Regions from separate parts of the Butyrivibrio sp. XBB1001 genome, predicted to be linked through region 1. Evidence: a T-box and tRNA genes for the amino acid it is inferred to sense, from the RefSeq annotation. Region 1 holds a T-box; the other holds one or more tRNA genes.
What was found. The T-box of region 1 lies ahead of tyrS (tyrosine--tRNA ligase). A T-box ahead of a tRNA ligase gene usually reads a tRNA of that ligase, here a tRNA-Tyr.
Positions count from the first base shown of each region.

Region 2: it encodes a tRNA-Tyr, which carries the amino acid that the T-box ahead of tyrS (tyrosine--tRNA ligase) is inferred to sense. The anticodon was not compared.

Region 1 covers NZ_AUKA01000001.1:257,268-268,534, reverse strand. The annotation lists gene der (ribosome biogenesis GTPase Der) at 1-849, shown strand, start outside; gene G631_RS0101150 (glycerol-3-phosphate acyltransferase) at 851-1,534, shown strand; gene G631_RS0101145 (NAD(P)H-dependent glycerol-3-phosphate dehydrogenase) at 1,554-2,576, shown strand; THF riboswitch at 2,659-2,758, shown strand; gene G631_RS0101140 (folate family ECF transporter S component) at 2,828-3,406, shown strand; T-box leader at 3,466-3,724, shown strand; gene tyrS (tyrosine--tRNA ligase) at 3,888-5,108, shown strand; gene G631_RS19800 (N-acetylmuramoyl-L-alanine amidase family protein) at 5,314-8,004, shown strand; gene G631_RS0101125 (ArsR/SmtB family transcription factor) at 8,283-8,642, shown strand; gene G631_RS0101120 (cation transporter) at 8,717-8,932, shown strand; gene G631_RS0101115 (heavy metal translocating P-type ATPase) at 9,028-10,941, shown strand; gene G631_RS17600 (serine hydrolase domain-containing protein) at 11,001-11,267, shown strand, end outside.
Region 2 covers NZ_AUKA01000001.1:629,750-641,016, forward strand. The annotation lists gene ychF (redox-regulated ATPase YchF) at 14-1,111, opposite strand; gene G631_RS0102745 (flavodoxin) at 1,216-1,653, opposite strand; gene G631_RS0102750 (hypothetical protein) at 1,784-1,993, opposite strand; tRNA gene G631_RS0102755 (tRNA-Asn) at 2,333-2,405, opposite strand; tRNA gene G631_RS0102760 (tRNA-Lys) at 2,758-2,829, opposite strand; tRNA gene G631_RS0102765 (tRNA-Phe) at 2,834-2,905, opposite strand; gene G631_RS17770 (helix-turn-helix domain-containing protein) at 3,140-3,361, opposite strand; tRNA gene G631_RS0102780 (tRNA-Tyr) at 3,709-3,792, opposite strand; tRNA gene G631_RS20865 (tRNA-Tyr) at 3,938-4,021, opposite strand; tRNA gene G631_RS0102785 (tRNA-Glu) at 4,026-4,099, opposite strand; gene G631_RS0102790 (helix-turn-helix domain-containing protein) at 4,267-4,521, opposite strand; tRNA gene G631_RS0102795 (tRNA-Leu) at 4,550-4,631, opposite strand; gene G631_RS0102800 (RNA-splicing ligase RtcB) at 5,249-6,466, opposite strand; gene G631_RS0102805 (DUF2828 family protein) at 6,523-7,992, opposite strand; gene G631_RS0102810 (WYL domain-containing protein) at 8,483-9,469, shown strand; gene G631_RS19865 (sensor domain-containing diguanylate cyclase) at 9,598-10,971, opposite strand; gene G631_RS0102820 (EAL domain-containing protein) at 11,030-11,267, opposite strand, start outside.

The DNA of each region.
Region 1 (11,267 bases):
GAAGTAGTAAGCCACTTTAGCAAGTCATCTACTGATGAGGAAGAGGATGATTCTACTAAGATTGCCATTATTGGTAAGCCAAACGTTGGTAAGTCATCTATCATTAACAAACTTATAGGCGAGAACAGACTTATTGTTTCTGATATTGCAGGTACAACAAGAGATGCCATCGATACTCAGGTTAAATATAATGGCAAGAAATATACATTTATCGATACAGCAGGCCTTCGCAGAAAGAATAAGGTCAAGGACGAGCTTGAGCACTACATGATTGTTAGAACAGTAGGAGCTGTAGAAAGAGCAGATGTTGCTATCCTTGTTATCAATGCAGCTGAGGGCGTAACTGAGCAGGACGCTAAGATTGCTGGAATCGCCCATGAAAGCGGCAAGGCAGTTATTATCGCTGTTAATAAGTGGGATCTTATCGAGAAGGATAACCATTCTGTAAAAGAGTTTACTAAGGACATCAGAAATACTCTGGCCTTTATGAACTATGCCGAGATAATCTTTATATCAGCCGAAACAGGACAGAGACTTGTTAAGCTCTATGACATGATCGATATGGTTTCTGAGAACCATGCTATGAGAGTATCAACTGGTGTTCTCAACGAGATCATGACACAGGCTGTAGTAATGCAGCAGCCACCAAGTGATAAGGGCAAGATGCTTAAGCTTTACTATATTACTCAGGCTTCTGTTAAGCCTCCAACATTTGTTATCTTTGTAAATGACAAAAAGCTTATGCACTTTAGTTACACAAGATATATTGAGAATCAGATAAGAGAGGCCTTTGGATTTAAGGGAACACCTCTACGATTTATCATAAGGGAGAGAAAAGAGGACAAGTAAAATGGGACTTGGTTTACTACTTGAAAGAGTAATTTGCTTGGGGATCGGCTATGTATTTGGAATGATACAGACTGCAGTTTTTTATGGAAGACTTAAGGGAGTAGACATCAGAAAGGTTGGAAGCGGAAACGCTGGTACAACCAACACATTAAGAGTATTAGGACCAAAGGCTGGAGGAATAGTTCTTCTTGGCGATATGCTTAAATGCATGGCTGCCATTTTTATCACTTATCTTCTTTTTGGCAGAAGTAATCCTGATTTTATTATTCTTTATATGACTTATACAGCTGCGGGAGCTGTTCTTGGGCATGATTTTCCTGTTACTCTTAAGTTTAAGGGTGGCAAGGGAATTGCTTGCACTGCGGGCTACACAATTTATGCTGGAATACAGTTTACATGGCTTTTTATCCTTATGGGAGTAATCTCATTTTTCTTGCCATTTAACTTATTCCACATTGTCTCTGTTTGCAGTTTGTTTTACTACACCGCACTTCTTGTTATGTCTATAATCTATGGCCAGATGGGACTTTTTGGCGGATTGCCACAGGCTAACCTTATTGAAGTGTATGTGCTCTTGGGATTCCTTACTTTCCTTGCTTTTTATCAGCATAGAGGAAATATCAAAAAGCTCCTTGCGGGTCAGGAGAGAAAGACCTATATTTTCAAAAAGAATAAGATAGATTAATCGTAGGAGAAAATTGATCTTGGTAAAAGAAATAGGCATTATAGGTGCTGGTAGCTGGGGAATTGCCCTTGGTTACCTTCTTAAAAATAATGGTCATAATATTACTATTTGGTCCAGAAGACAGGAAACAGTAGATAAGCTTAGAGCTTATCACGGGAACGAAGACAAGCTTCCAGGTGTTATTTTGGATGATTCTGTTAAGTTTACCTGCAGTATGGAGGAAGCTATAAAGGATAAGGACATCGTAGTTTTAGTTGTCCCATCTTCTCATATGAGAGAGACTGTAAGACAGATGAAGCCTTATATTAATAGCACTGATGAACATCCTCAGATCATTGTTAACTGCTCAAAGGGTATAGAGGAGCAGAGCCTTATGGTCATGTCAGATGTTATTCTTGATGAACTTCCAGGAAGCCAGGTCTGTGTACTATCTGGCCCTTCACATGCAGAAGAGGTTGGAAAGGGCATGCCTACATCTATTGTAGTTGGAGCTTTTGACAAGGAAACAGCAAGGCTTGTTCAGAATGTCTTTATGAGTAATGTTTTCAGAGTTTACATCAGTCCAGATATGCTTGGAATAGAGATTGGTGCAGCTCTTAAAAATGTTATTGCACTTGCTTCTGGTATTGCTGATGGCTATGGGCTTGGAGACAATGCTAAAGCGGCCCTTATAACTCGAGGCATAGCAGAAATTGGAAGACTTGGAATGGCTATGGGTGGTAAATTTGAGACCTTTAGCGGACTTTCAGGTATTGGAGATCTTGTTGTTACCTGTGCTTCTATGCACTCTAGAAACAGAAGAGCAGGTATCCTTATTGGTCAGGGCAAATCTATGCAGGAAGCTATGGATGAAGTCAAAATGGTTGTTGAAGGCGTGTATAGTGCCAAGGCAGCAAGACTTCTTGCAGAGAAATATGATGTGGAGATGCCTATTGTAACTGCAGTTAATCAGGTTCTCTTTGAAGGCAAATCTCCAGAGGAAGCCCTCAATGATCTTATGATCAGAGATAAAAAGATTGAGAGCAGTAATCTTGATTGGTAATATTTTTTGATATTTAATTTCATAAAATCCATTGCAATTTGCAGGATATTACAGTATTATATGTGCAAATAAAAAATGTTTATGCAGAGTAGACGTTAGAGCGTTAAGTGCCTGGTGAACAGGGAGTTGTCATCGGGACGAAGAGTTTTTGACTCGCGGTTTTAGTGTCGCATCCCGCTGCTACATCATGTATAAGGATTATTATCATGCCTCTGATGTGGTTAAAGGAAAACTGCAAAGGAGGTATTATTATGTCTAAAAATCAATCTGTAACTGGAAAAGAAAACTTTTTTAAAAGAACTTTTGGCTCTCTGACTCAGCTAAAAGAAACTAAGGTTCTTACTATATGTGGCCTTATGGGAGCTCTTGCTATTATCTTGGGGCAGGTAGCGACAATCAAATTTGGCCAGTATGTACGTATCGGTTTTTCAGGGCTTCCCAATCAGATAGTAGATTACCTGTTTGGACCATGGATTGGAGCAATCTTTGGCGGAACCATGGACGTTGTTAAGTGGTTTATAAGTGGAGATGGAGATTTCTTCCCTGGATTTACTCTAACAGCTATGATAGGAGCCTTTTTATATGGCATTTTTATCTATAATAAGCCTGTAAAGCTTTGGAGAGTAATTTGTGCTCAGATATCTGTTAAGATAGTCTGCAATATTATTTTAAATACTTTGTGGCTTAATATGCTTTATGGAAAAGCTATAGCAGCTATTCTTCCAGCAAGAATTGCATCCAATGCCGTGATGCTTCCAATCGATACATTTATTATGTTTGTTATGCTTCAGGTAGTATGTAAGGTGAAAAAGAATATTTTTGACACCTGATGATATACGTTTTTTCCTTGACTTTTATTAATAAAAAAACTAATATATCTAAGTAAATAGAAATAGCGATGATCGGAATAAGTAAGAATCGCAGGCTGACAACAGAGAATAGCCGGTTGGTGAGAGGCGTATGTTAAGAGCGATGATGAATACCTCCGTGAGCTGCAGGTCGGAATGTTCCTTTGGAATTAGTATGATCTGCCGGTATTGACCGTTATATCAAGAGAGTATCGCTTATTTTTTGAGCCGTACTTACTGAGGCATATAGCGTGAGCTATGTGTGAATGAAGGTGGTAACACGAATTATTCGTCCTTCGTAATCAATAATGATTGCGAAGGACTTTTTTTGTGTAGAGAACTTGCTGAGGTATTATCGAAGCTAGTTCGAACCACTTCCGGACACTTAACGAGATTCTTTCGAGTTTAGTGAAGCGGAAGTTTCCTTTCTTCTCGCAATCATACATAATTTTGGAGGTGCGTAATGCAGATTTTTGAAGAGTTAAAGGCAAGAGGACTTATTGCCCAGGTAACAGATGAAGAGCAGATAAGAGAGCTTGTTAACACAGGTAAGGCAACATTCTATATTGGTTTTGACTGTACAGCAGATTCCCTTACTGCAGGTCACTTCATGGCGCTTACTCTTATGAAGAGACTTCAGATGGCTGGCAATAAGCCAATCGCCCTTATTGGTGGCGGTACAACAATGATCGGTGATCCATCAGGTAGAACTGATATGAGAAAGATGCTTACAAGAGAAGACATCGATCACAATGCAGAGTGCTTCAAGAAGCAGATGGAGAAATTCATCGACTTTGGTGAAGGCAAGGCTATGATGGTCAACAACGCAGACTGGCTTTTAAACCTTAACTACATTGAACTTCTTCGCGAGGTTGGTGCATGTTTTTCAGTTAACAATATGCTTAGAGCTGAGTGCTACAAGCAGCGTATGGAAAAAGGACTTTCTTTCCTTGAGTTCAACTACATGATCATGCAGTCTTACGACTTCTACTACATGTTCCAGAAGTACAACTGTAATCTTGAATTTGGTGGAGATGATCAGTGGAGCAATATGCTGGGCGGAACAGAGCTTATCAGAAGAAAACTTGGTAAGGACGCTCATGCAATGACTATTACCCTTCTTACAGACTCTCAGGGCAAGAAGATGGGTAAGACTGCTGGAAATGCTGTATGGCTTGATCCTAATAAGACATCACCATTTGATTTCTATCAGTACTGGAGAAACGTTGGCGATGCTGATGTAGATAAGTGCATTAAGATGCTTACATTTATTCCTATCGAGGAAATCCTTGAGATGGAGAAGTGGGATGACTCAAGGATCAATGAGAAGAAGGAAATTCTTGCATTTGAGCTTACAGCTCTTGTACACGGTAAAGAGGAAGCTCAGAAGGCGCAGGATGCTGCTAGAGCGCTTTTTGCAGGTGGTTCTGACATGACTAACGTTCCAGCTACAAGCCTCAAGGAAGAGGACTTCAGAGATGGAGTTATTGATATTCTTCAGGTACTTGTTTCTGCAGGCCTTTGCAACACAAGAAGTGAAGCAAGACGTGCTGTAGAGCAGGGCGGTGTTACATTTAACGACGAGAAGGTATCAGACGTTAAGACAACATACACCAAGGATGTATTTGCTGAAGGCGTTATGGTTCGTAAGGGCAAGAAGTCATACAAGAAAGTAACATTCTGATAAATACTAGATTTAATTGGCCTGTATTTTCGTAAATACGCGAAAATACAGGCTTTTTTTATAAAATTAAATCTAAAAATACTAACTAAAGGTTAATGTTTTTTCATTTTAATACATTATAAAATTAAAAATGGTGGCGCTCCTTTTTGAAATCAAAAAAGACGCCATTTCGCAAAAGGTTTTCTTATGAGAAAGGTGGGATTACATGAGTAAAAAGTTTCTAACGAAATTGCTAGCTCTAACATTGTGTGCAGGCCTTGTTCTTCAGCCTGTTACAGCTTTTGCTGACACTCCTGTTGAGAGTGAGACGACTGAAGTGGTAGCAGAAGAAGTTACTGAAGATATAACTGAAGAAATTAAAGAAGAAGTGCCTGAAGTAAAAGAAGAACTTCCAGAAGAAGTTACTCCTTTAGAAGCTGCAGCCGAAGAAGTAAAGCCAATGGATAATTCTTCGCTTCCTACCCTTAATGCATATATTAATGATGGATGGCTGTATATTGACTCTATTGGTGATGACTATTTTTACGATATTGTTGTTGATAATGGAGCAATAACTACCTCTAATATACCTTATAATCTTAATAAGTATTGCAATGAAATTGGTCTTTCAAGTGGTTCTTATAAAGTAACAGTTAGAGCATTAAAAAAACATACTTATGAGGTTTCTTCGCAGACAGCAGAGCTTACTTATGACTTTGTTGCTGATGATATTGTTCTTAGACCACTCACAAATGTTAAGATTGAGGAGGATATCCTTACATTTGATGCGTATGCAGAGAATTGCTTATATTTTGTGAAGGTGGATGGTCATGACCCAATCATAGCTACTACAAACAGGGTTGATCTTATATATAATTTCTTTAATATGGGCTTTACTCCTGGCAAATATATGCTACATATAACAGCCACAAAACAGAATTTTAAGCCTATTTCTCAGACCTATGATATTGAATATGCATACGCTATGGAGAAACCAGATCCGGAACCAGAACCGAAGATAGTTACTATTACAGAGGATTCGGTTTCTTCTGATGACCTAAAAAAGATGGGTAAATTTGGGCAAGATTGCGTGGCTCCAACATTTAACAGCTTTAATACTGCACTAGAATATACTTTTAAAGGATGGCAGGTTCATTCTGAAAAATATGATCCTAATAATCCATACGGTGACTGGGAGGATGCTGCAAGATTCATTGAAGGAAAGTATAGAGCTCTTTTATCAGTTAAAATTCGTGATTGTTACAATAATTATGAATTAGATCCAAATTTTAGACTTTATGTTAATGGTATCGGTTGGCGTTGGGTAGGTACTACATATGATGAGAATTTTAACTTAACTAGCATGACGTTTGCTTCTCCAATATATGAGTTAGAAGCTCCTGAATTACCCGAACCTACAATAATTTCAAAAGCTAATATAAAATCAGATCCTTCGCTTACCTTTACCATTGTTGATTATGGTAAATGCGTAGAACCTACACTTATCCCAGAGACTAATGGAATCAAGGTTACTTTCCTTGAATGGGTAAGAAAGAACGAAGAAGGCGATTTTGAAAGCTATAAAGAAGACAGGTTTGATGTAGGTTATTATAAGGCACGATTCAGAGTAGAAATTGATCCTGAGTATAAAAATAATAATTATAATTATTTATTAGATGCTGATTGTGAATACTATATGGATGGCAGAGATTGTTCTTTAGTATCAAGGGCATATGGACCAGAAGATAAAGCAACTGTGTTATCAGCTGTGGTTGATTCTCCTGAGTTTTACTCAAAATTCACTTATGGAGAGTACCTTTCAAGAGTAAGAGTAGAAAATGGAGTAATACGTTTTGATCCATACAGAGGTGCTGATAAATACGAAATTATTATTGCTCAGGAATCTTTCTATACTGAGGATAATTTCTTTGACCCTACAAATGCATTTTATAAGAAAGGTCTTCCATTTGGTTCCTATACAGTATATGTAAGAGCAGTAAAATCAGATCTGAAGCCTATCTCAGCTCTCACAGAGTTGAGATATCAGTATAGTAAATTGCCAGAAGCGGGCAAGCATAAGATTGAAACTATTAATGCCAAATCAAATATTGAAAAGATATTTGTAGAGGGCCAAAAATATGAAAATCTTACATTTGATGGTCCTGATACCGTTACATTTATGAGCATTCACTGGCAGAAGTATCTGCATGAGCAGTTCATTCCAGTAACCGCAGATGATAAGGATTACTTCTCAGAGGGCAGGTATCGTTTCAAGGTACTGTTACATATTAACAGTGAATATTATTATACACATGAGTTTGCAGATAATCCAAAGCTTATCGTTAATGGCGTAGAGTGGACTTGTGATGGTACGGATGCTTATGATGACGGAAGTATAATGAACATCTACTTCCTGTCACCTGAATATACAATTAAGGGGCAAGATGACCCGGATGAACCAGAAGATCCAGAAAAAATTAAGGGTACATGGACAACAAAGTATGGTTCTGTTTACTTTGTAACAGAAGATGGCCAGTATCTTACAGGAATGCAGAAGATTGATGGAGAATATTATCTCTTTAGTAAAAGAGGCACTCTTCAGAAAAACGTATTCTATACGGAAAATGGCAAGACTTACTACTTTGCTAAGGATGGCAAGATGGTAAAAGGCTTTAAGGACAAGTGGAGCGCAACTTATTACTTCGATGAAGAAGGCGTAATGCAGACTGGATTTGTAGACATTGATGGTGATACCTATTACTTCAAGGCTGATGGTAGACAGACTAAGAGTACATGGATCACTGTTGGCGGAGCTAAGTACTATACTAAGGCTGATGGAAAGCTTGCCAAGTCTGAAACTATTAAGAAGTGGGGCAAGAACTATTCATTTGATGCTGATGGAGTTCTGATTCCTTAAACTTTTAAGGCCAGTTGCTGATAATATTTCAGCAACTGGCCTTTTATATTGCAGAGCCGCTGATATGAAATATGTCAGCTAAGCTGACCAGCGGCTCGCAGACGAGTAGGAAGACTGACCGTCTTCTACTCGATTGTAATAGGAAAATATTAGTGGGTTTGAGCTATTTCTAAAGAAAAAAGAAATAGCTCATTTTTTTGTTGACAAAAATGAATATATGGGATAGATTAAACATATGAACAGATATTCATATGTTTGAATTAAAAGAGGTGATTTCTATGGCAATGAATGATGTTGAGCTGTGCGATGAGTTCTGCACCCACAGTAATGTAGTTCTTAAGACCAAGAGGCTTATGCCTGATGAAGATGAATTATATGATCTTGCAGAGCTTTTTAAGGTTTTTGGAGATTCAACCAGAATAAAGATTCTGTTTGCTTTGTTTGAGCAGGAAATGTGTGTATGCGATATTGCAGAGACACTTAATATGACTCAGTCAGCAATTTCTCATCAGCTCAAGGTTCTTAAACAGAGTAAGCTGGTTGGAAACAGAAGAGAAGGTAAGTCCATAATCTATTTTTTGGCTGATGATCATGTTAGAACCATTATTGATCAGGGACTTAATCATATTGAGGAATGATACAGAATATAGCTTTCAGAATTAAATCTGAAAGTTAATAATAAAAAATTCTAATGTAAAAAGGAGATATAGATATGAAGAAGACATTTAAGTGTGAAGTTGATTGTGCTAACTGTGCAGCTAAGATGGAAGATGCTGTCAAGAAGATTGAAGGTGTTGTAAACGCAAGAGTTAATTTTATGACTCAGAAATTTATTCTTGAAGCAGCTGATGACGTATTTGACAGCGTTTTTGAACAGGCAGTCAAGGCTTGCAAGAAGGTTGAACCTGACTGCGAAATCGAAGCCTGACATATTAAATGGTCTATGAGCTATTCAGACATACTTATAAGTGAATTATATTTGGCAGAAAGACTACATGATTAAGTGTATCAGAGGATACTTGTATGACAAAAAAACAGAAAAAAGTAAGAAACAGAATAATTGCTGTACTAATAGCTTTCGTAGTACTTCTTATACTTGATAAAACAGGTGTGCTTGAGCCTCTTCCATGGTTTGTTACACTAATAATATATGCAATCCCTTATGCAGTTATTGGCTACGATGTAATCAAAAAGGCCTGTATCAACATAAGTCACGGACAGGTTTTTGATGAGAATTTCCTTATGATGATCGCAACCTTTGGCGCTTTTGGAATTCAGGAGTATTCAGAGGCTCTTGCCGTAATGCTTTTTTACCAGATTGGTGAATTATTCCAGTCTGTAGCAGTTGGAAAGTCCAGGCAGTCTATAACTGAACTTATGAGTATTGCTCCAGAGTCAGCAAACCTTGTAGATGCTGATGGTAATGTGACAGAAGTTGATCCTGAGGAAGTTAGCGTTGGAGATATTATTCTTGTTCGCGCTGGAGAAAAGATACCTGTGGATGGCACAGTTATAGAAGGCGAGAGCTTTATTGATACAGCTGCTCTTACAGGAGAGTCAGTTCCAAGAAAAGCAGTTTCTGGAGATGAAGTTATAAGCGGCTGCGTTAATGGGGAGGGCATAATCAAGGTCAAGGTTGAAAAAGATTATGAAAACTCAACAGTTTCTAAAATTCTTGAACTTGTTGAAAATGCCAGCAACAAGAAGTCCAGAATGGAGAATTTTATAACAAGATTTGCAAGGGTATATACTCCGGTTGTGACTATAGGAGCTCTTTTACTTGCTATTATTCCTCCGATTTTTGGCCTTCTTCCATGGGCTGACAGTATAAGAAGAGCCTGCATTTTCCTTATTGTATCTTGCCCATGTGCACTTGTTATTTCAGTTCCTCTTGGATTCTTTGGCGGAATTGGAGCTTCATCCAAGATTGGTGTTCTTGTAAAGGGCAGCAATTACCTTGAATCTGTATCAAAGGTTGACACTGTTGTTTTTGATAAAACAGGAACCATAACAAAGGGTGAGTTTAAGGTTACTGAGATTATTTATAACAAAGGCCTTTTATCATCTGAGGCTGAGCTTTTAAAGATTGCAGCACATGGAGAGTCTTTATCAAACCATCCTATTGCCAGATCAATTTGCACTGCCTATGAAGAGGGAATATTTAGTGGTGGTACTAAAAATAAGATCGATAATGCGCTTATTGATGAGTCCAGAACAAAGGAAGAGTCTGGCCACGGCGTTATCTCTTTTTATCAGGGAAAAGAATTGCTTCTTGGAAATAAGAGACTGCTTGAAAGCAGGAATATAAAGTATGAAGCTATAGACAGAGCAGGAACAGTCGTTTATGTCGCTCTTGATGGAAATTACCTGGGAGCTGTCATAATTTCTGATGTTATAAAAGAGACATCTGCAGAAGCGATAAAGAGCCTTAAGGAAACTGGCGTTAAAAAGACCATTATGCTTACTGGAGATAGAGAAAAGGCTGCAAAGGATGTGGCTGAAAAAGTTGGCATAGATCAGGTAATTGCAGAGCTTCTTCCGGCCGATAAAGTCAGCAGGGTTGAAAAATTACTTTCTTCAATGGATAATGGTAGTAAGCTTGCATTTGTCGGAGATGGTATAAATGATGCTCCAGTACTTATGAGAGCTGATGTTGGTATCGCTATGGGATCTCTTGGAAGTGATGCTGCTATTGAAGCGGCAGACGTTGTCATAATGGATGATGATATTTCCAAGATTGCTTCAGTTATCGGAATTGCCCGCAAGACAATGAGAATTGTAAAAGAGAACATTGTATTTGCGCTGGCTGTTAAGCTTATAATCCTTGTACTTGGAGCGTTGGGACTTACTACTATGTGGCTTGCTGTATTTGGAGATGTAGGTGTTGCTGTCATTGCAATACTCAACTCCATGAGAGCACTTAAATATAAAAAATAATAGACATCTCCCCTTGCGATACTTACTTGATGACTGAAATTTGTTAGGGGGTAATATAAATGCCAAGAGCAGAACTAGACGTCGGTGGACTTTTGATGAAACTGGTAGCCAGAGAAACTGGCGAGATCAGTAAGGTTGATTATCATCCGCAGAAACCGGAATTTTCTCATGAAAGTGTTATTGGAGAAACTTATCTTGAGAGAAGATCACCAGAATCCCAGGGACTTAGTTCTGCTTTTTTTGCGTCCCTTATAAGAGACCTTAATGAGTCAAAAGATTGCAATATTCATAAGTTCATGGCGCTTCGCCATGGTAAGGTAGTGGCA
Region 2 (11,267 bases), 370 kb from region 1:
ATGCTTTGCAGTATCACACGTTAAACCTAAATAATATCACATCTCCATCCTGAACGACGTACTCTTTACCTTCCATGCGGACAAGTCCTTTTTCTCTTGCTGCGGAAAGTGAGCCTTCGCGGAGAAGATCCTCGTAGTTGATAACCTCTGCCTTGATAAAGCCTCTCTCAAAGTCAGTGTGAATCTTACCTGCTGCCTGTGGAGCCTTAGTACCAATCTTGATAGTCCAAGCTCTTGTCTCATCTTCACCAGATGTAAGGAAGCTCATAAGTCCAAGAGTTCTGTAGCTTGCTGCAATAAGCTTATCAAGACCTGACTCAGTAAGGCCAAGGCTATCAAGGAACTCTGCCTTCTCATCCTCGTCAAGCTCAGAAATCTCAGCCTCGATCTGAGCGCTGATTACAAATACTTCACTACCAGACTTAGCTGCCAGATCTCTTACAGCCTGTACATACTGGTTAGAAGCGCCATCATCTGCAAGATCATCATCCTTGACATTTGCTGCATAAATAACTGGCTTCCATGTGAGAAGATCCATGCTGTTCATAAGTGCCTTCTCATCTTCATCCTCAATTTCAAGCTCTCTTGCCATCTTGTTGTCTTCAAGAGTAGCCTTGATCTTATTGAGAAGCTCAAGCTCTTTAGCCGCTGTCTTGTCCATTCTGGCTGTCTTGGTAACCTTGGCAATTCTACGCTCAAGTACCTCAAGGTCAGCAAAAATAAGCTCAAGGTTAATTGTCTCGATATCTCTTGCTGGATCAACGCTTCCATCTACATGTACAACGTTAGGATCCTCAAAGCATCTTACTACATGCACGATAGCATCTGTCTCTCTAATATTAGCAAGGAACTGGTTTCCAAGACCTTCGCCCTTAGATGCGCCCTTTACAAGTCCAGCAATATCAACGAACTCAATAGTTGCTGGTGTAACCTTCTTGGAATGATAAAGATCTCCAAGAGCCTTAAGCCTCTTATCAGGTACTGCTACAACTCCCACGTTAGGATCGATTGTAGCGAAAGGATAGTTCGCAGCAAGCGCTCCTGCATTTGTGAGTGAGTTAAAAAGTGTTGACTTACCTACGTTTGGTAAACCTACTATGCCCAACTTCATGGTATTTATCTCCTTCAATACATAAATAATCTACAATAAAAATAGCCCTAACACGGCAGAATATATATTACCATGTTAGGACAATTTTGTAAAAATCTCACGTATTACAGTTCTGATGCGGAATGTGCAAGCTTAGCATCTACTGATGCTGCTCCTGAAACATATTCTCCAAGCTTCTCAGCTGTCTTACCTATTCCGCTTCCACCAGATGTGGCAAATGCGTGTATAGTCTTGCCATTCCAATCATAGCCCTTACAGAATGTGTATACTACTCTTGGCGCCTGGCCATACCAGATAGGAAAGCCAATGTAGACAGTATCATAGTTGTCAAAGTTCTCAATTCTTCCACTTACAGGAACATCCTTCTTACCAATCTGCTCTTTGTTACATCTTGCAAGTGGATTGGTCCACTTGATATCTGCAGCTGTGTAAGGCTGCTCTGGAACTATCTCAAAAAGATCAGCGCCAATCTTAGCTGCGAATTCCTTTGCTACCGCTGCTGTGGTTCCTTCAGCACTGAAGTAGGTTACTAGCGTTGTCATGATTCACCTCCCGGACGTTTGTGTTTTAGGTAATATAACACATTTATGAATTTATTGCAATTAGATTGTTGACAACTTTTATAATTTTAAAATAGGGATCGCTATGCGACCCCTACCATCTCATTTGCAATTATTCAAAGTCAAATGGATTACTATAGCAATACCATTCAGCCGGCTCAATATCTCGCCAGAATGCAATCTGACGTGCCTTGTTTTTTAGAGCTTTTTGATTCTGCCTATTTGCTTTAAAAGCTTTGTTGTTTGGATTATGTTGATTAGCATAATCATTAAGCTGTTTCTGAGTATGTGTCTTTGATGATACACCCTTACATTTTGCCATAAGCTCCTTCTCCTTTCTCCCCGATTCCATCGCAATGATCACGCACGAGATAGCGGACACACATGCCCCTTCTAAGCTGAATCTGGTGGCACTAATACCAGATTATCCCTGCAGTTAATCATGCCTCGAGGTTGGAGAATAATTTTTACTTCTGCAAAAATTATCATTTCTATTATAGCAGACAGTAGAAAAAAATATATCAATCAATTTCCTATAGTCCCAGGAACGGGTCGCAGGCATCCGGTGGATGCCACGCTTGCGACTCCGAGCTCTGCGAGGGATCCCATAACCTTCCGCGTATGAAGCGGGTGCTCTACCTCTTGAGCTATCCTGGAAAAGCGGATACAGAGGGACTTGAACCCACAACCTCCCGGTTAACAGCCGGGCGCTCTGCCGATTGAGCTATGTATCCAAAACTGCGGTAGCAGGGTCGCAGGCATCCAGGGGATGCCATGCTTGCGACTCCGAGCTCTGCGAAGGGAACCTGCAACACCCTGAGTCGTCTCTGCCTAAGTTCGATCACGCAAATCACAGATTTGCTATCTCACTTAACAGTCAGGTGCTCTACCAATTGAACTATGCCGCATCAGTGCTGCTGGTGGGGGCGCAGGCATCCGGGGGATGCCACGCTTGCGACTCCGAGCTCCGCGAGGGAACCCACGACCTTCGGTTTCCCGTCTGGATTAGCTCGATCACGCAAATCACAGATTTGCTATCTCGCGTCAAGAGACCGTTGCTCTTCCAACTGAGCTACAACAGCTTAGTGCTCCCCACGGGGGTTGAACCCGCATCTCTCGGCTTAAAAGGCCGGTGCATATCCGCTCTGCCAAGGAAGCGTAGTGGACTCGGACGGTATCGAACCGCCTCACAGGGATTTTCAATCCCCCGCTCTACCATTTGAGCTACAAGTCCATATAGAGACATAGTGAGGTCGCAGGCATCCAAGGGATGCCATGCTTGCGACTCCGAGCCTGCGAAGGGAACTCACGATCCCGGAGTTGTCCCACAAGGGGACTAGCTTCGCTTCGCGTCCGGAGCCTTTCCATCTTGGCTACTACGTCTTACTACGGCACTCAGATTTGAACTAAGACTACCGGAATCAAAGTCCTGTGGGCTACCCATTACCCCATACCGTAAGATGCAGTCTTACTCGACTGCAATTATTCTCTCAATAGGAACTTCAAGATATACTGAAAGCGCCACTATCCTGTCTATACTTGGAAGGACATCTCCTCTTATGTATCTATAGACAAGTGATGTGCTAGTCCCAAGGTATTCGGAAACTTCCGTGACTGTATGACCGCTTTCTCTTATCAACTCTCTTATGTGTGTTCCTGTTGTTTCAACATCTATTACTGGATAATCCATTTTTCTAATCTCCTTTTTTGCATTAAAAAACCACTTAACTTTGCAAGCTAAGTGGTTACAGATCTAATCGACCTAATCTATTCTTAATGCTCCGGACCATCCATCATTTTCTGGATCCTGGACCACTTTCCACCAACTTGCAATTTGCATAACTAACAAAGCACTTCTGATTTTTGCAGAACTGCATAAACTGTTTGTTATTAAATTGCTTGTTGATAGTTACGTAGTACATTCTTAAATAAATCCTCTTAACTTTCTGCTGCTCTTTGGCAGCTCCATATCTTTGTTACATTTGTATTATCGTCCCGCCGGACCAGTTTGTATAGTGTCATCGGATGACACTTAAGTGGGCAGGGTGAGACTCGAACTCACGTTGTTTCTGTTGTCAGGGTTTTACAGACCCCTGCCTTCGCCACTAGGCATACCTACCCGGAGCGTTTGCGGAAGGGTGCTGGATGTCCGGGGGACATCCGTTTAGCACGGCCGAGCTACGCACAGGCGAACCTTCGGCACGAAAAGCCGTGCTCTGCCTTAGCAGGGCAGCACCATAAGCCATCTCGGTCACGCAAACATAAGTGGGTGGAGCAGGAATTGCACCTGCGGTGTTTCAAATGTGGGAGTTTTACAGACTCTTGCCCTCGCTTCTAGGCATACCCACCCATAATACCTCCTGCGGGACTTGAACCCGGCATCTCCAGCTTGAGAGGCTGACGTCCTAACCAATTAGACCAAGAAGGCAGATGATCCCAACGGGACTTGAACCCGGTATCTCTGACGTGAAAGGCCAGTGTCCGTCGTCGCTTCGCGTCCTCCGAGTGCGTAGCTCGGCCTCCCCTGGAGGCCACGCACCCAACGCCTATGGGACCATGTGCAGGCGTATTCACACCTGCTTATCTATATTCAATTCATGCGCTTAGTTCATAAAGTCCTTCCCCTAAAACAATGATGTCATCAATAGCCACGCCAAAGATAACAGATAAAGCAACTAAGTTATCGATTGTAGGCATAGCAGTTCCATGCTGCCATTTGTAAATCGCCTGTGGAGTAGCAAATCCGAACACATCCTGTAAATCCCTAACAGACATACCGGCTGCCACTCTTAAATCAGTAATTCTCTGTCCCGTAGCGACCATATCGATCGCTGGAATATTCTGTGTCATTTCTAACTCCTTTCTGGCATTTGCCAAGTACACGAGGTGGGATTCGAACCCACATGCATTACTGCGTCTGATTCTAAGTCAGGTGCGTCTACCAGCTTCGCCACTCGTGCAAGTTTTGGGACTGCTGCGTCCTCGCTTCGCGTCGTCCGAATGCGTAGCTCGGCCTCCCCCGGAGGCCACGCATCCAATTACACCACGAATCTATAGCGCAGAGTCTGAGACTGCGACGGCACTTCGTGCCTAGTCCCCTTGTGGGAAACCCAGATTCCCTTTCAGGATGGCGATTTTTCCCCTTCGGGGACTAGCTTCGCGTCGCTCCCTTGCTGTACCAATTGAGCCAACTCTGCATATTTAGACAAAAGAAAAACCGCTTGCCTTGTCATCTAAGGTAAGCGGTACGCAAACATGTTTATCTATAAGCTTCTGAACCGTTTTTTATACAATCCGATTCTTTGCCAAAACAACATTTTCTCGCATTTGCCTATCCTTAAATGAGCGCATGAAATTAAACATCCACTCTGATTTGCTCTGGAGTGATGATTCATAACTTTCGCTATAAAGGCAATAATTGCGATTCATTGTTGTCATGTCTCTTCTTTTCCTTTCCGGGAGCTTGCATCTGCTCCGCTTATCTCTTTCTATATCGTATAGTAACACTAGTATCTTTAGTTGTCATTAGCCTTGTAGTATAAAATATACTGCCAGGCCAATGACAACAAACCTACATTTAATTAGATACCTTGAAGTTATAAATTGGCTTCATCACATCAATAATCTCCACGGACTCCTTGATCACATCGATAATGTCATCCAGTGACTTATAGGCCATTGGTGCCTCATCAATTGTAGCCTCACAGACAGATGATGTATAGATTCCCTTCATAGCCTCTTTGTACTCATCCATTGAAAGGTTGTTCCTGGCTGCTGATCTCGACATAAGTCTTCCTGCGCCGTGTGGAGCTGAGTAGTTCCACTCAGGGTTTCCTTTACCTATGGCAAGGACAGAACCATCCCTCATATTGATAGGAATTAGAACTTTCTCACCCTTATGAGCTGCAATAGAGCCCTTTCTAAGGATCATCTCCTCAGTATCAATGTAGTTATGAATTGTGTGAAAAGCCTCGCCAGCTACAAGGCCTGTTTTCTCTAAAAGAATCTCCGCCATCTTCTCACGATTTCTCTTAGCAAATCTCTGACATATCTCCACATCGTGAAGGTAGTCCTCAAGATACTTGCCTGATAAGTAGCAAAGATCCTCAGGCATTGTCATTGGTCCCTCATGATACTTCTTGTTGTAAAGCTCCTTAAGGGCAGCCTGGATCTCGGTACGTCTTCCCTGTGCCTTGTACTCTTTGATCAGTTCCTCTCTTGCCTCCAGATACTCACCGATTCCCTTATCAAGATCAACCGCAAGAGTCTGGTATAACTCAGCAACCTGCTTGCCAAGATTTCTTGAGCCAGAGTGGATTATAAGATATTGGGTGCCATCAGCAGCTCTATCCACCTCTATAAAATGATTACCTCCGCCAAGAGTGCCCAGAGATCTCTCGAGACGCTTTGCCTCCTTTAGCTGGCGATAGCAACGAAGCTCTGTCAGGTCGAACTTCTCAATTCTTCCGTCCCACACTTCGCGTCCGCAAGGAATTGTGAATGCAGCCATATCCAGCTTCTCCAGGTCAATCTTCTGCTTGCCAAGATTAACTGTATACATACCACATCCGATATCGACACCAACCACGTTAGGCACTGCCTTATCTGTGATTGTCATTGTTGTTCCGATTGTGCAGCCCTTCCCAGCATGAACGTCAGGCATGATTCTGATCTTTGAGCCCTCAGTCATAGGGTAGTCGCACATTCGTCTTATTTGCTCTATTGCCTCGTCCTCAACAACCTTGGCGTAGCAAAGAGCTGTATTTACTTTTCCCTTTATCTCAATAGTATTCATAATTATCCTTCCAGTCTCGGCTGGGAGTCTTCATTCTCCCAGCCTCTTCTATTAACTCATGCCGCTATCCTTTCGTAGCGCTCAGCTGAAAGGATACTCATCATGAATTTATATGGTTCTAAGTTACCTTCTTTTAACATTGAAAAAATCTGTGGGCTGCAGCCTGAAACAAGCGCTACTCCCTGATCATTCATCTTAACAGGCTGCTGTTTGCCATGGCTGTTCACGTTCCAGAAAACTATCTGTGGAAGTTTGAAGCCGTATCTTGCATACTCTGCTTTAGCATGCTCGAAGTTTGTAGCCTCGGCATTACCAGCACAGTAATTGAACTCCATGTCTGAGATTATGTATAGCTTCTCTGGCATATCAGCCTGTGTTAGCTTATTAGCTACAGCAGTCATTAGAATCAGGTTAAAGGTCTTCTCGATATTTGTATCGCTACATTCGTTGAATCCCATGCAGTAACGCACCTTCTCAACAATATCTCTGCCCTTGATCTCGATGAGTCTAGGATTTGTTGAGAATGTTATGAAGTGATTTCTAAATGCACCGGTATTTCTTTCTGCAAAGAAGATGCCAAGTGACTGTGCAACTGCCGCAGGAAGAGGGTTCGTTCCGCAATACATAGAACCCGAACCATCAACCACTACAAGAGAATTCTCTGAACCAGCGAAGTTCTCAAGAGCATTCCAGGTTGCGTTCATGGCGCGCCTCTCATCCTCTGTGAACTGTGCTCTGTTTATTACAGGAGCTATCACATCGTATGGTGTAAGTGCGCCTGTGTGCATAACAGAAGAATCTGTCTCAGCCTTGGTTATAAAGGCATGGTATCTCTCCTGATCATTTCTGATAAATGCCTGTCTGTATTTGTACAGCGCCTTTGAAGGCAGCTTCTCATAATCAAAAGAGTAATCCTTTTCTCTAAGGTTATTCTCTATGATCTTGATCTGAGCTCTGAGCGCCGAGAGTGTTTTACGATACTCAGCATCAGAGATTTTAATAGCTCTGGCAATCTTCTTTGCTTTTCTTACAGCATCTTTATTGCTTGTATTTACAGAAGGAAGCCATTTTGCCAAAAGAGATATGTTTGCATTCTCACCATTTTCAGCAAGTTCGTCTATGTCGGCATTCAGAGTTTGCTCAATATATGCCATAACATCTTTTTCTACAGGTGTATCCAGTAGAGCCATAAGATCATCATATCTGCCATACTCTGCCACATTTTCAATATTCTTTTTAACAGATTCAGGCTCTGCAGCCGCAAGATACTTAAGAATAACCTTAAACACTCTTCTCTCACCCAGGCCGCCTCTGATATCTCTTGCAAAGAAAAGCATCTTCATCGCGAGATTAGCATCCTCAGCATAAGCTCTTATGAATCTTGTAATGATATCTTCATCTGAAGCTTTTCTAAGCGCACCAATTGTTGCAAAAAGATCCAGACAGTCTGATTTTGTTGATGCATAAGTCACAGCGCCATTCTCTGTATATGTTTTGTTTGCTTCTTTCTTTAAAAACTCTAACATCTTAGTTTCCTCCTTCATCAAGATGCAACCGGGTTATAGTGCCCGGCTCACTCACCCTGCTTATGCAGGGCACGATACCAAATCGTGGACCTAGTTAATTGCTGTATGCACCTTTTTATGATCACTAGATACGTCCCTTAACATAAGAGGGGTTCTAACCCTCCACCAGCCTGGTTATTAGCCAGGTGCTACTCTCTGTAGCTATATGTGGTTTCGTTTGCTGTTCGTATCTTTTATCCAAGACACATACACCCCGAAGGGTTGGAGCGGGATTTGAACCCGCAAAGCCGAACCTAAAGATCGGTGCTTAACCATTTAGCGATCCTGTAATGATTGCTGTCTGTGTCTTTGTTGTGACTTAATCATAGCGCTTTGAATTGGAGATAAAAAGATGTAGATTGACCCAATGTCACAACCCCAATATAATGTGAAATATAAGTATTTTTATTTAAGAAAAGCGTTTTTCGCAACCCCAATTAAGAGGCGTAATATGACTGAGAAATATAAGATCTATCTTTCAGATGATACAAAATCAAGACTTATAAACGATGCTGAGCTCTTTGAATTCACCAAAAAAGACGAGTCTGTAAATCTCAACGCTTTCCTGAAGACGTTGATTGTAAACTACTTTGACCAGTACAGACATGACAGTGAGAATCTCCTTTCAAGCATCAAGCAGGACCTGACTGCCATCACATCCATAAGTGATAAAGATGCCGCACTACTGGCGGATAAGATTGTAAGTACATATATTAAGGCAGACAGTTTTCAAAGTAGCAAGAACTCTGCCCTCACTCTGACTGTAAGCGGCTCTTCTTATGAGATTCTTAAGATTATTGAGAATAACATGTTAAAAGACACTTCTCTTTCCCAATACCTCAAGGATATGTTCAACTCTTATCTATCCATACCACGTAGCGAAAGGGAAGCTATCATATTCAAAGACACCTATGAAGATATCGCTAAAGCTCTTAAAGAGCACAGAATATTGTCTTTTACAAATACAACATCAGGCGATGAAAAAGCTTATCTTGTAGAGCCATACATAATCGCTCCTTCCAAAGAGGAGCAGTGTAATTACCTTCTTTGTAAAGATAGAAGCACCAGAAGACCTAGAACATTTAGAATTTCCAGACTCAGAAGCGTTTTTGTGACATCTGATTCTTTTCCTGTGGATCCAGACACACAAAAAGAACTCCAGGAAAAAGCTATCCGGAGCCCTCAGTCAGTATCATTAACAGTCCAGGCCGTTGTCCGCCTGAATAAATATGGAGTTAAAAAGTTTAAAGCAATTACCAAGAACAGGCCACTCGTCTCAAAAATTGAAGGCGATCTCTACTACTTCGACTGGCCAGAGCTTCAGCTGGAAGAATACTTCAAGCGTTTTGGCAGAGATGCAATAGTAATAAAGCCTGCATCATTAAAAGAAAAAATCAAGAAGTTCTACTATTACGGACTAAGAGAATACAGCAAATAATACAACTGCAATAATAGTGCCTGTCACCAGCCTTTGCGAAGGATTTGTAGACTTATAATAGCTGTTTAAAGAGCCCGATTCATCACGAACCGGGCTCTTGTCATGTCTCTCTGACTTATGATTATTTTCTATCCATTATCTTTCCGTGTTTTTAAATATTTTTTGTTTTCATACATCCTTCTGTCTGCAGCTTCAAATACTTCAGCCACACTGGTCTCTTTATCATATTTGGCCATACCACAGGCAATGATAAGTCCGCCGTTTAAAAGAGCCTCTTCATTATGTTGTGTAATTAACTCAACCAACTCCTCGCTTCGAGCATAATCCTCATCCTGGGAAATAACCACGAATTCATCACCACCAACTCTGTAGACAGGGCTACGTTTAAATGTTCGACAGATTATCTCGCAGGCGTCACAAATACATTTATCCCCCGCTTCATGTCCTTCTGTATCATTAATCCTCTTCAGATCATTTACATCCAATACCACAATGGCGAACTCAGGCTGACGATGCTCCTGAATTCTCCCATTCATCAGATTCTCTCTTTCCTTATACGCATTTTTATTTTTTATGCCGGTAAGAGCATCTACTTCAGCCATATTCTGAACAAGTGCAAGTTTTTCAGTATATTCACGCTTAATACGCATGGCATCTGTCACATCCTGACACAGTCCTAATAGGCACTCCCTGCCTGTATCATCAGTAAATTTAAGCTTTGTAGTCTGGAACTGCCTAGGATTACCTGCAGCATCAAGAACATCTTCGTAGAAGATATATGGCTTGTCCATCGCAAGGGCTTTTTTATCATCCTCAATAAAATGAAGCGCGGTGTCTTCGTCAAAGATTTCTAAATCAGTCAGGCCCACAACTCCCTCTGGAGTATCTTTATGAGCATAATTAGCAAATGACTGATTACATGCAAGATATTTTCCGGTATCCACATCTTTTGAAAATGTCATGGCAGGCATATTGGTTAAAAGATCTGAAACGGATTTCTTCAGGCTCAATATCTTTCTGCTTGCATCAGCCTCTTTTCTAAGACGCTCATTCTCCTGTTGCAGCCTTGCATATTCTCCAGATATCTCCTCATTCTCATTTAATTCGTCACCAACAAAAGCTCCTTGATCTGTGTACCAGATGAATGCAAGTCTTGTTCCATCTTCCTTATAGATATGTTTGCCGTAGGAATGGATTATTCTATACTCACCATCCCTTTTTATTCTATAGATTACATCATAGACCCCACCCTCAGTTACAAATCGGTAAACTGCATTATTTATAGAAGATATGTCATCCGGGTGTGCATCATGATACATATCGTTATCCATCAGATCATAGATTTCTTTTTTATCCATGCCTTTGTATCCGGACAGTTCAAAAAAGCCCTCAGACAGAACTATCGTAACCACTCTCTTATCTACAGACTGGTAAATTGCAAAGGGTATGGGACTGTTTTCTAAAAGTTTTAATTCCTCATCACTATATCTGTACTTTTCCATTAGATATACCTCCCCACATAAGAAGCCATCGCTCCATCTATCATCTGCTTTCCATTACTTATGCTCGTTTATCGTAATCAAGCTCTTTATCAAATGCCTTTTCAAAATCCTCTACCGGCATTGGTTTGAAGAAATAATACCCTTGCATCTCCTGGCAACCTCTATCTTTTAAGAAATCAGCCTGATCTTTGGTCTCTACTCCTTCTGCAATCAGCTTCATTCCTAGTAGCTCTACCAATTTGATCACCTGCGTGATTATGATACGGCTCTTTTCCATATCTCCAGCTCCAGTAAGA